3 regions of the Lelliottia sp. CFBP8978 genome follow, and region 2 is predicted to be linked to each of the others. Evidence: predicted binding sites of a transcription regulator. Region 2 holds the regulator's gene; each other region holds the start of a gene.
The links. Region 2 encodes Fur, which represses iron uptake genes when iron is present. Its sites were predicted from a motif close to ATAATAATGAGAACNACTATCAA; they were not measured.

Region 1 (4,259 bases), 570 kb from region 2:
CCAGCCATAGCCCTGCTCCTCCAGTTGTTTGACCAGAGTAAAATCACCGGACTTCACAATGCGCCCCTGATACAGCACATGCACGTAATCCGGTTTGATATAGTCGAGAATGCGCTGGTAGTGGGTCACGATAATGAACGAACGCTGACCGTCGCGCAGCGAGTTAACCCCTTCAGCGACAATCTTCAGCGCATCAATATCCAGACCGGAGTCGGTTTCATCAAGAATACACAGCTCTGGCTCCAGCACCGCCATTTGCAGGATATCGTTACGTTTCTTCTCGCCGCCGGAGAAACCCACGTTAACCGAACGGGTCAGCAAATCTTCGGGCATTTTGAGCAGCTTGATTTTCTCTTCCATCAGATCCTGAAAATCAAAACGATCCAGCTCCTCTTCACCGCGGTATTTACGCACCGCATTGAGCGAGGTTTGCAAAAAGAACTGGTTACTGACGCCAGGGATTTCTACCGGATACTGGAAGGCCATAAAAATGCCTTCGCCCGCGCGGTCTTCCGGCGACAGTTCCAGCAGGTCTTTCCCTTTAAACTCCACCGTTCCGCCGGTCACTTCATAATCTTCACGGCCTGCGAGGGTCGCCGAAAGCGTGCTTTTCCCGGAACCGTTCGGCCCCATGATGGCGTGCACTTCACCCGGACGGACGTCAATATTCAGCCCGCGCAGGATCGCTTTATCTTCCACACTGACCTGTAAATCTTTAATGCTTAACATGTTTTTTCCTTAACCGACGCTGTGCTCAAGGCTAATCGCCAACAGTTTTTGTGCTTCTACGGCAAATTCCAGCGGCAGTTCAGAGAACACGTCCTTGCAGAAGCCGTTCACAATCATTGAAATCGCATCTTCTTCGCTGATACCCCGTTGCAGGCAGTAGAACAGCTGGTCTTCGCCAATCCGCGAAGTGGTGGCTTCGTGTTCAAGCTGAGCGCTGTTATTACGGCATTCCACGTACGGGAAGGTGTGCGCGCCGCAGTCGGTGCCGATCAGCATCGAATCACACTGGGTGAAGTTACGGGCGTTGGTCGCGGTTGGCATGATTTTCACCAGACCACGATAGCTGTTCTGGCTGTGCCCGGCGGAGATCCCTTTCGAGATAATCGTGGATTTGGTGTTTTTGCCGATATGGATCATTTTGGTGCCGGTATCGGCCTGCTGATGGCCGCTGGTCAGCGCCACGGAGTAGAACTCACCGATGGAGTTATCGCCGCGCAAAATGCAGCTTGGGTATTTCCAGGTGATGGCCGATCCCGTCTCCGACTGGGTCCAGGACATTTTGCTGTTTTCACCTTCGCACAGCGCGCGCTTGGTCACGAAGTTCAGAATGCCGCCGGTATTGCCGTCGCCCGGGAACCAGTTCTGCACCGTCGAGTATTTCACTTCGGCGTCTTTGTGGATAATAACTTCCACTACCGCCGCGTGCAGCTGATAGCTATCACGGACAGGCGCGGAGCAGCCTTCGATGTAGCTCACGTAGCTGCCTTCATCGGCCACCAGAATCGTGCGTTCGAACTGACCGGTTTTTTCCGCGTTGATGCGGAAATAGGTGGACAATTCCATCGGACAACGCACGCCTTTTGGCACGTAGATAAAGGTCCCGTCCGAGGCCACCGCCGCGTTCAGCGCCGCAAAAAAGTTGTCATTACTCGGTACGACGGTGCCGATGTATTTCTTTACCAGCTCCGGATGGTCGTGAATGGCTTCACCAAACGAACAGAAGATGATCCCCTGCTCGGCCAGTTTTCCACGATAGGTGGTTGCCACGGAAACGGAGTCAAAAATCGCATCGACGGCCACTTCACGCCCCTCGCGCACGGGCACACCCAGCTGCTCGAAGGCCTCTTCAACCTCTTTGCTCAGGAAAGCGTTTTCTCCTGTCTGCTGTACTGCGCCAGGCTGCGAGGCGCAGGTATCATCACAGCTGCCGCAGGAGGGTGCGGAATAGTAGCTGTAATCCTGATAGTTCAGCTTTTCGTAATGCGCCTTCAGCCAGTGCGGCTCTTCCATCTCCAGCCACGCGCGGAACGCATTCAGACGAAATTCCAGCATCCACTCCGGTTCGTTACGTTTTGCGGAGATCGCCCGGACGACATCTTCATTGATGCCTTTCGCCAGTTCGTCAGTGCTTAACTGGGTGAAGAACCCCTCTTTATAATTGAGGTGTCCACCGCCCCAGGTTTTTACATCGTCAGTTGCTTCAGTATTACGAGACATAGTACCGCCTATACCCCAAAGCTTTCGCCGCAGCCACATTCGTTCTGAGCTTTCGGGTTATTAAATTTGAATAACTGGTTTAAACCTTCGCGCACGTAGTCGACTTCCGTCCCGTCGATAAACGGCATCGCCTGCAGCGCGACGTACAGCTTCGCTCCGTCGGTTTCAAACACCAGATCATCGTTTTCGGGTGCAGTGACCGTATCCAGCACATAGCCAAAACCGGCGCAACCCGTCTGTTTAACGCCTAAACGCAAGCCCACAATTTCCGGTTTTTTTGCCACCAGTTCATGGATATGAGCCGCCGCCGCAGGCGTCAGCGTCAAACCACGCCAGCTAAAATCTGCCGGATTAAAGGTTTCTGAATGCAATTCCATAGGTCCACCTCATCAATTGAGCCACCAGGGGCATTACACCATGTTAGTGATAACGATTATCACTTCAACCCCCTGACAGCAGGGGCTTTCACCTAAACCGCCCTTTTTGGCTACTTTTATTAAGCATAGACCCTGCCACGCAGGTTATTAGGCTAAGTAGAAATAGTTTAATACATTGATGCATAACGTATTTCGTCGCACAAACAGGCGCTAATGGCTAAAAGGGAAAATATGCATCGGATATACCTATTTATTTAATCGGTTTTAGATAATCTACGGAATCAATCAATTACCCTGATAACAGTGGCTTATGATTTTTTGCGCAGACGACTGTCCAGGATAAGACTGAAACAGGCCGCTAAACGTGCATTGATGCGAGCAAGGTGGCGATCAGGGACTAAACTTGGAGGGACACTAAAGGAGAAAACTATGTCATCACACGATCCAGAAAATGAAGCCGATCGCCTGGCGAAAAAAGTCTTTAACAAAGCGGATGAGTTCGCGGGCGAAGCGCAATCCCAGTTTGGCGATGCGGTCGATTCACCTAAACATCAGATTAAAGGTGCGGCAAGAAAATACGCAGCTCAGGCTTCGGACGTCGCTTCTGAGGTATCAGACAGAGTCCGCGATAACCCGCTGACCGGGTTGATGGCGGCAGGTGCGATTGGGCTTATCATCGGTTTGCTGGTAGGCAGAAAATAGAAAATAAGAGAGGCCCGAAAGGGCCTTCATTTCATCGGCAGTTCAGTCAGCCTTCAATGAAAGAGAGTGAAAATCCTTGTTCGCGCCAGTGATCAAGCTGTTCCTGTTGACGTCTTGAGGGCACATGCCCCGTCCAGACAAACACTTTTTGACCGGGGAACAGTTCTGGCTTAGGCGAGTCAATCGGCTCCGCCAGCACATCAATATGCCATCCATGTTGCGCCAGTCGCCCGGCTTCCAGCCATAAACGGGTGCGATCGTCCGTATCCCAGCCAATCAGTAACGCTTCTTTGCCCGGTTTCTTACGCGCGTCCGCCAGAATCAAAACCGAAAAATCAATGAGAACACCGTCCAGTAAGCTGGACATATGGCGGGCCGTGTTGTGATCCAGGCTTAAACGCTGGCGAACGGGAATAAAAATATGGTCGATAATGGCTTCGATGACGTGGTCGCGGCGGAATTCAGCGATTTTAAGCCGGAGCTTAGCGGGGCTGGCGAAACGCAACACCGTCATCATCTCTTCCTGGAGAGAGACCCAGTTGCTGTCAACCACCCGGTTGCCGACTTCCAGCAACGCTTTCACCTTTCCAACCGAAATACCGGTTTTCATCAGGCGTTTTATCTCTTCGATGCGCTGGATATCTTCTTCGTCGAACTGACGATGCCCCCCTTCACTGCGCTGCGGCTTTAACAATCCATAGCGCCGCTGCCAGGCGCGCAGTGTGACGGGGTTGATTCCACATCGTTCGGCAACTTCGCCGATACTATATAAGGCCATTAACTCCCTCATGCTCAAACGCAATACTTCCATACTAAACCCGACCAACCTTACCAGATTGTACAAACTTATTGTATAACTAAGAAAGCATTCGGGTACAAGCCGATTTTGTACAAGATTTTTTCAGCCCGGCTTATCTTGTACAATACGGTTGAGCATTTTCGCGGTGTATGGAA
Region 2 (4,259 bases):
GTAGTTAATTCGAGGGTATTTCTGACTACCCCTGACCATTTAGGTCTTTTTAGCTTTTCGCCGTTTAAGGCGTTTTAATTCGTCAAAGAGGAACAATCTATGCGTACGTTCAGTGGCAAACGTAGTGCGCTGGCGCTGGCTGTTGCCGGTGTGACAGCCATGTCAGGCTTTATGGCTGCTCCGCAGGCTCAGGCGGCAGGATTTATTGATGATTCTACACTCACGGGCGGTATCTATTACTGGCAGCGTGAACGTGACCGTAAAGACGTCACTGAAGACAAATACAAAACCAACCTTTCTCACTCCACCTGGAACGCCAATCTGGATTTCCAGTCCGGCTATGCCGCCGATATGTTCGGTATTGATATTGCGGCCTTTACCGCCATTGAAATGGCCGAAAATGGCGATAGCGCGCACCCGAACGAAATTGCGTTCTCGTCCAGCAATAAAGCGTATAAAGAAGACTGGTCCGGCGATAAGAGCGGCATTAGCCTGTATAAAGCGGCGGCTAAATTTAAATACGGTCCGGTATGGGCGCGCGGCGGTTATATTCAGCCAACCGGTCAGACGTTATTAGCGCCGCACTGGAGTTTCATGCCGGGTACATACCAGGGGGCAGAAGCCGGAGCTAATTTCGACTACGGCGATGCAGGCGCGCTGAGCTTCTCCTATATGTGGACCAACGAATATAAAGCGCCGTGGCACATCGAGATGGACAAGTTCTATCAGAACGATAAAAAGACCAAAGTCGAATATCTGCACTCGCTCGGCGCGAAGTATGACTTCAAAAATGATCTGGTGCTGGAAGCCGCGTTCGGTCAGGCAGAAGGCTATGTCGATCAGTATTTTGCCAAGGCGAGCTACAAATTTGATATTGTCGGCGGCCCGCTGACCACCAGCTATCAGTTCTACGGCACGCGCGACAAAGTCAGCGATGGCGGCGTGAACGATCTGTATGACGGCACCGCCTGGCTGCAGGCCCTGACCTTTGGCTATAAAGTTGGCCAGGTTGATTTACGTCTCGAAGGAACCTACGTCAAGGCGGAAGGGCAGCAGGGCTACTTCCTGCAGCGTATGACCCCAACCTACGCCTCTTCAAACGGTCGTCTGGATATCTGGTGGGATAACCGCTCTGACTTCAACGCCGACGGTGAAAAAGCGCTCTTCTTTGGCGCGATGTATGACCTGAAGAACTGGAATCTGCCGGGCTGGGCGGTTGGGGCATCTTATGCCTACGCCTGGGACGCAAAACCAGCGGATATGGCCACGCCGGATGCTTACTACGACCCGAACTATCGTCTGAAAGAGTCCTCTTACAGCCTCGACGCAGTTTATACCCTGCAGGATGGCCGCGCGAAGGGCACGATGTTCAAACTGCACTTCACCCAGTACGACAACCACTCCGATATTCCAAGCTACGCGGGCGGTTACGGCAACATCTTCCAGGATGAGCGTGACGTGAAATTTATGGTCATCGCACCGTTCACTATCTTCTGATAATCACGCCGGCGAGGTGTTCCCCCCACCTCGCCGGAATGGAGACGGCTATGCTGAAAAAAATTATCTGTGTGGCGGCGCTGGCGTCGGCACTGGCTGGCTGCGCACAGCCCCAGGCACCTAAAGAAGATTCGCGTCTTAAAGAGGCCTACAGCGCCTGTATCAATACCGCAGAAGGCTCGCCAGAGAAGATCGAAGCCTGCCAGAGCGTACTGAATGTGCTGAAAAAAGAGAAAGCGCATGAGCAGTTTGCGACGCAGGAAAACGTTCGCGTGCTGGATTACCAGGCGTGTATTCAGGCGCGTAAAACGGGTAACGATCAGGAAGTGGCAAAGCGTTGCGACCGCATCTGGCAGGAGATCCGCAGCAACAACAGTCGGTAACACGTCGCGCCAGATCATTCGCGCTCTAAAGTGCCCGGAAGCTTCAGCTTACCGGGCTTTTTGTCTTATAACAGGCAAAAAAAAGCCAACCGTCAGGTTGGCTCAGAGTATGAAAATGCGATTATTTCGGTTCGTGCGCGTGCTCTTCTTCGCGGCAATCGCCTTCAGCACAGTGGCCGTAGAGATACAGGCTGTGGTTGGTCAGGCGGATGCCATGGCGCGTGGCAATTTCACGCTGGCGTGCTTCGATAGAGTCGTCGCTAAATTCAATCACCTTGCCGCAATCGAGGCAGATAAGGTGATCGTGGTGATGCTGTTGCGTCAGTTCAAAAACGGATTTTCCGCCTTCAAAATTATGACGGGTGACAATCCCGGCGTCGTCGAACTGGTTCAGGACGCGATAAACGGTCGCCAGTCCAATCTCTTCGCCCATGTCGATCAGACGTTTGTATAAATCTTCCGCACTGACATGATGATTGTCCGGACCTTGCAGTACTTCCAGAATTTTTAAACGAGGAAGCGTAACTTTCAGGCCAGCCTTCTTCAATGCGGTATTGTTGTCAGTCATGCGGAATCTGTCCTGTTGCTAAACGATTCACTTCAAATAAGAAGTGACAGAAAATGCACTTGGGATAATGCGTCTCATTATAGAACTGCCACGCCTAAATGAAAACTGCAAGTCTCAAGCAAAGTATGCTTATAAAAACGTGGTATCGCCAACAAACTTGTCTGATGGCATCCACTTTAACCCGGGGACATTGTACAGGTATGGAGATAAAAGTTAAAAATTTGTAGCAATTATTTTAATCGGTTTTATCTATCAATGAGGCGCAACAAATTATGTCGCGCCTCAACATTCAGTCAGGCGTTCAGAATGTCATCGAGGTGCAGTTCTTCACGGATCTGCTTAACCCATTTGTCCACTCGCTCGGCGGTCAGCTCCGGCTGACGGTCTTCATCAATTGCCAGACCGACAAAGTGGTCGTCGTCCGCCAGACCTTTGGACGCTTCGAAATGGTAGCCCGCCGTTGGCCAGTGACCGACGATAACAGCGCCGTGAGGCTCAATAATGTCGCGGATGGTGCCAAGTGCATCGCAGAAGTATTCTGCGTAATCTTCCTGGTCGCCGCAGCCGAACAGGGCAACAAGCTTGCCATTGAAGTCGACTTCTTCCAGCGTTGGGAAGAAATCATCCCAGTCGCACTGCGCTTCGCCGTAGTACCAGGTCGGAATGCCAAGCAGCAGAATATCGTAACCTTCGAGATCCTCTTTGCTGCTCTTAGCAATGTCATGCACGTCGGCAACGTCTTTACCAAGCTGTTTTTGAATGTTTTTTGCGATGTTTTCGGTATTACCGGTATCGCTGCCGAAGAAAATGCCGATGATTGCCATGAGTAAAATAACCTCTTGAAACTTAATGGTATGGTGGCACGAATTGTCCACGGATAAGGGCAATCATAGCAGAACAGAGAAGTCAGCGGAAACTGCTATCGGCCCGGACTGCACTCTGTGCTACATGAAAGTGATGAAAGGATGATATTTCAGGCGATCATTGGCTGTTGCGCCATGCCTGGAGCTGCGCCATCAGCATCTCTTCGATAAGCTCGCTGCGGCTGATCTCACGGGCATCGGCCAGCTCACTTAAGGCATCTGCAGCTTCCGCGTTGAGTTTTAGCTCGACGCGTTTAAGCCCACGACTTTTGTCGCGTTTAAGCTGATTGCGTTTATTGATACGCAACTGTTCATCACGCGATAGCGGATTGGTTTTAGGTCGTCCCGGTCGACGTTCAGTCGCGAACAGATCTAATGTCGTGCGGTCCGTTTGTTCTTTGGCCATGATTCAGAGACTTCGGGGGAAAACAAGCAGCCCTGCTATTGCCCGGGCGATGAGCGCGACATCATACATCACGGATACCAGCACGCCAACGACTGGAGGCCAGCTGGCAACCAGTCGCTGACTTTTTAATCAAATCGCGTTATCAGCGAGATAGCGACGAATCGCGCGCAGCACCGCTTCTGGTTTTTCGGCATGTACCCAGTGTCCGGCTCCGGCAATCACATGCGCACGCGCCTGCGGGAATTGCGCCAGCAGCGTATCGCGATAGGCGTCGGTGACGTACGGTGAATTGCCGCCGCGAATGAACAGAGTAGGGTGCGGCCAGGCCGTAACTGGGTCCCAGCCAACGATTTCAGCGTACTGATCCCACAGCACAGGGACGTTAAAACGCCATTCGCCGTCGACGAAAGATTTCAGCAGAAACTGAATCACCCCTTCTTCATCAAGGTATTCGCGCATGACAGGCGCCGCCTGCTGACGGGTGGCCGCTCCGGCTTCGGTCACGGCGTTGATGGCGGCAAAGATTTCATCGTGGCGGCGCA
Region 3 (4,259 bases), 1.8 Mb from region 2:
TTTAGCGAAGTGACCAGCTTCCGGCTTGGTTACACGGTTAGCTTTTTTAGCACCGGTAGTAACCTGAACAGCACGGTAGCCATCGTTAGCCAGGTCTTTAACCTGAGTAACGCGGTTTGCTTCAACTTCGATTACGGTTACTGGGATAGAAACGCCATCTTCAGTGAAGATGCGGGTCATACCCACTTTTTTACCGACTAAACCAATCATTGTTTCAACCTCTCAATCGCTCGATGACCTGATCAACCCAGGCTGATCTGCACGTCTACACCGGCAGCCAGATCCAGACGCATCAGAGCATCAACGGTTTTCTCAGTTGGCTCAACGATGTCAACCAGACGCTTGTGAGTGCGAATCTCGTACTGATCACGCGCATCTTTGTTAACGTGCGGAGAGATCAGAACGGTAAAGCGCTCTTTGCGGGTCGGCAGCGGGATCGGACCACGGACCTGCGCACCAGTGCGCTTGGCAGTCTCGACGATTTCCGCGGTTGATTGATCGATCAGACGATGATCAAACGCTTTCAGGCGGATACGGATTCTTTGGTTCTGCATGAGACCAGAGCTCCAATTATTTTATAAACGAAAATGATTACTACTCAAACCCATTACGATTGATGGGAGAGTGTAACCGTTCTTACGTAGCCCCCCAATTGGGAGCATTGTTGAGTAACGAAAAACAGTGTTACTCCGGTTCATATTGAACCAGCCGTCAATTACGACAAGCCCGCGCATTATACGTAAATCTGGCCGCAACGCAAGCGTAGTTTAGAAAACGGGCGCTACTGATTGATTTTGCGTGGAGGCTCGACATAAAGACGTCATGTTTTCATGGTTTAGACGGTTCACTGGAATGCCACACGCAAAGGTTCACTCTGCTGCTTGTCGTAGTTTTCTCCACAGACGAGGATATCGCCACGTTAATCGCAGAGGCATAAATCGTGTTGACTGTTTTCCCTTTTCTGATGACCTATGCAGTAATATCCTGCCTGCTGGTTCGCGAAGATATCCGCTTCGGATTGTTGCCGGACAAATATCTCTGCCCACTCTTGTGGACAGGTCTGCTTTATCATCTCATCAATAATCCGGATTTTTTGGCAAACGCGGTGACTGGTGCCATGGCGGGTTACATTGGCTTCGCTGGCATTTACTGGGGTTATCGTTTGATATTCAAACGTGAAGGGCTGGGATACGGAGATGTGAAATATCTGGGCGCTCTCGGCGCCTGGCACGGCTGGTATGTGCTTCCAGTCATAACATTGTCAGCGGCCCTACTGGCTACTCTTTATGTGCTTTTCAAAATGCTATTCAACCCTGGATTACAGGTACATAAAAACCCGCTGCCGTTTGGTCCATTCATGGCGGCAGCAGGTCTGATAATGGGTTGGCAGAGCTTAATCAATCCGTCACTTTGATTTGCGATTGCAGGTAATTTTGCAAACCAATTTTTCCAATGAGGTCCAGCTCGGTTTCCAACCAGTCGATATGACCTTCTTCGTCTGCGAGAATCGTGATCATCATATCGCGGCTAACATAATCATGAACGCTATCGGCATACGCGATGGCTTCGCGAAGATCTTTCGCGCCTTCGAGTTCAAGGCGAAGGTCAGATTGCAGCATCTCTTCGACATCTTCGCCAATACCGAGCTTGCCGAGATCCTGCAGATTCGGGATGCCCTCAAGAAATAAAATACGCTCGATGTATTTATCGGCATGTTTCATTTCATCGATAGATTCATGGTATTCAACGTCGTTGAGGCGTGTCAGCCCCCAATTCTTGAACATTCTCGCATGGAGAAAATATTGATTGATTGCGACAAGCTCATTTCCCAATAATTTATTGAGATAACTTATGATTTTAACATCACCTTTCATTATATAGTCCCTCCGCTTCCACTTATTGAAGCGTAGATGGGGCTACAGGGATGTCAAAAAAAAGATAGAGGCTCAGGCGATCTCTTTGTATTCCGGGATCTGCATCAATTCGTCCTGCATGATTTCGCGTGCCGCACGGACGCACTTACCACATTGATTTCCCACTGGAACAAACTTGCGCAGTTGCTGAAATGACTGAGGGTTAAACTGGCGAACAGCCTGACGTATTTTTTTGTCACTCACACCATTACACAAACAAACGTACATAAATACTCCCGCTCAATTTATGATCAAATTCTAAGTGAGAATAATTATGATTACAATAGCACATTCGTAGTGAGACGGGCCGGAAGCTAACAAAAAATGCGATTATTTGTGACAGGTAATAAATCATAAATGCAAAAAGGGCACCTAAGCGCCCTTTTTTATTCAAAGCTAATTAGCGAGTAATTAGCTCAGAACTTTAGCAACAACGCCCGCACCAACAGTACGGCCGCCTTCACGGATTGCGAAACGCAGACCGTCATCCATCGCGATTGGGTGGATCAGGGTAACAACCATTTTGATGTTGTCGCCTGGCATTACCATCTCTACGCCTTCTGGCAGTTCGATGGTACCGGTCACGTCAGTTGTACGGAAGTAGAACTGTGGACGGTAGCCTTTGAAGAACGGAGTATGACGGCCGCCTTCATCTTTGGACAGGATGTAAACTTCAGATTCGAACTTGGTGTGCGGCTTGATTGAGCCTGGCTTAGCCAGTACCTGACCACGTTCGATTTCTTCACGTTTAATACCACGCAGCAGAACACCAACGTTCTCACCAGCACGACCTTCGTCCAGCAGTTTGCGGAACATTTCAACGCCAGTACAGGTAGACTTGGCAGTCTCTTTGATACCAACGATTTCAACTTCTTCGCCAACTTTAACGATACCGCGCTCTACACGACCGGTCACAACAGTACCACGGCCGGAGATGGAGAATACGTCTTCGATAGGCAGCAGGAACGGCTTGTCAATCGCACGCTCTGGTTCTGGGATGTAAGAATCCAGGAAGCCAGCCAGCTCAACGATTTTCGCTTCCCACTCTGCTTCGCCTTCCAGCGCTTTCAGAGCAGAACCACGGATGATTGGGGTATCATCACCCGGGAAGTCGTACTGGGACAGAAGTTCACGAACTTCCATTTCAACCAGTTCCAGCAGCTCTTCGTCATCAACCATGTCACATTTGTTCAGGAACACGATGATGAAAGGAACGCCAACCTGACGACCCAGCAGGATGTGCTCACGAGTCTGAGGCATAGGGCCGTCAGTCGCAGCAACAACCAGGATCGCGCCATCCATCTGAGCAGCACCGGTGATCATGTTTTTAACATAGTCGGCGTGGCCCGGGCAGTCTACGTGTGCGTAGTGGCGAGTCGGGGTGTCATATTCAACGTGAGAAGTGTTGATGGTGATACCACGAGCTTTTTCTTCTGGTGCGTTATCGATCTGGTCGAATGCACGAGCAGAACCACCGTAGGTTTTAGCCAGAACGGTAGTGATTGCAGCAGTCAGGGTAGTTTTACCATGGTCAACGTGGCCGATAGTACCAACGTTGACGTGCGGTTTTGTACGTTCAAATTTTTCTTTAGACACGGCTATATTCCTTACTATAGTGCCCCCTCACCGAGGGGACACGGGATTTTGGTTTTTAACCCTACGGCTTATTTGCCACGGGCTTCGATTACGGCCTGAGCAACGTTGTTCGGCGCATCATCATACTTCAGGAATTCCATGGAGTAAGAAGCACGACCTTTGGTCAGAGAACGCAACTGAGTTGCGTAACCGAACATTTCAGACAACGGAACTTCAGCATGAATCTGAACACCAGTAGCGTTAGATTCCTGACCTTTCAGCTGACCACGACGACGGCTCAAGTCACCGATAACGTCACCGGTGTTCTCTTCCGGAGTTTCTACTTCAACCTTCATGATAGGCTCAAGCAGAACTGGTTTCGCTTTCTTAAAGCCATCTTTAAAGGCAATAGAAGCCGCCAGTTTAAACGCCAGTTCAGAGGAGTCAACGTCATGGTAAGAACCGAAGTGCAGACGCACACCCAGATCTACTACCGGATAACCAGCCAGTGGACCAGACTTCAGCTGCTCCTGGATGCCTTTATCAACGGCAGGGATGTATTCGCCAGGAATTACACCACCTTTGATATCGTTGATGAACTCGTAACCTTTCGGATTTGAGCCCGGCTCCAGTGGGTACATGTCGATAACAACATGACCATACTGACCACGACCACCAGACTGCTTAGCGTGTTTACCTTCAACATCGGTAACTTTCGCACGAATCGCTTCGCGGTAAGCAACCTGAGGTTTACCCACGTTAGCTTCAACG

Region 1: the regulator Fur is predicted to act here: its motif matches at 2,644-2,666, upstream of sufA (Fe-S cluster assembly scaffold SufA).
Region 3: the regulator Fur is predicted to act here: its motif matches at 2,176-2,198, upstream of bfd (bacterioferritin-associated ferredoxin).

The regions. Positions count from the first base shown of each region.
Region 1 covers NZ_CM188253.1:1,892,469-1,896,727, reverse strand. Annotated here, with positions in the region: gene sufC (Fe-S cluster assembly ATPase SufC) at 1-729, opposite strand, end outside; gene sufD (Fe-S cluster assembly protein SufD) at 1-8, opposite strand, end outside; gene sufB (Fe-S cluster assembly protein SufB) at 739-2,226, opposite strand; gene sufA (Fe-S cluster assembly scaffold SufA) at 2,235-2,603, opposite strand; gene SOM82_RS08855 (ElaB/YgaM/YqjD family protein) at 3,033-3,305, shown strand; gene SOM82_RS08850 (MerR family transcriptional regulator) at 3,352-4,083, opposite strand.
Region 2 covers NZ_CM188253.1:1,318,215-1,322,473, forward strand. Annotated here, with positions in the region: gene chiP (chitoporin ChiP) at 100-1,497, shown strand; gene chiQ (ChiQ/YbfN family lipoprotein) at 1,551-1,880, shown strand; gene fur (ferric iron uptake transcriptional regulator) at 2,002-2,448, opposite strand; gene fldA (flavodoxin FldA) at 2,742-3,272, opposite strand; gene ybfE (LexA regulated protein) at 3,430-3,717, opposite strand; gene ybfF (esterase) at 3,847-4,259, opposite strand, start outside.
Region 3 covers NZ_CM188253.1:4,016,951-4,021,209, forward strand. Annotated here, with positions in the region: gene rplC (50S ribosomal protein L3) at 1-210, opposite strand, end outside; gene rpsJ (30S ribosomal protein S10) at 243-554, opposite strand; gene SOM82_RS18925 (prepilin peptidase) at 941-1,414, shown strand; gene bfr (bacterioferritin) at 1,398-1,874, opposite strand; gene bfd (bacterioferritin-associated ferredoxin) at 1,947-2,141, opposite strand; gene tuf (elongation factor Tu) at 2,325-3,509, opposite strand; gene fusA (elongation factor G) at 3,578-4,259, opposite strand, start outside.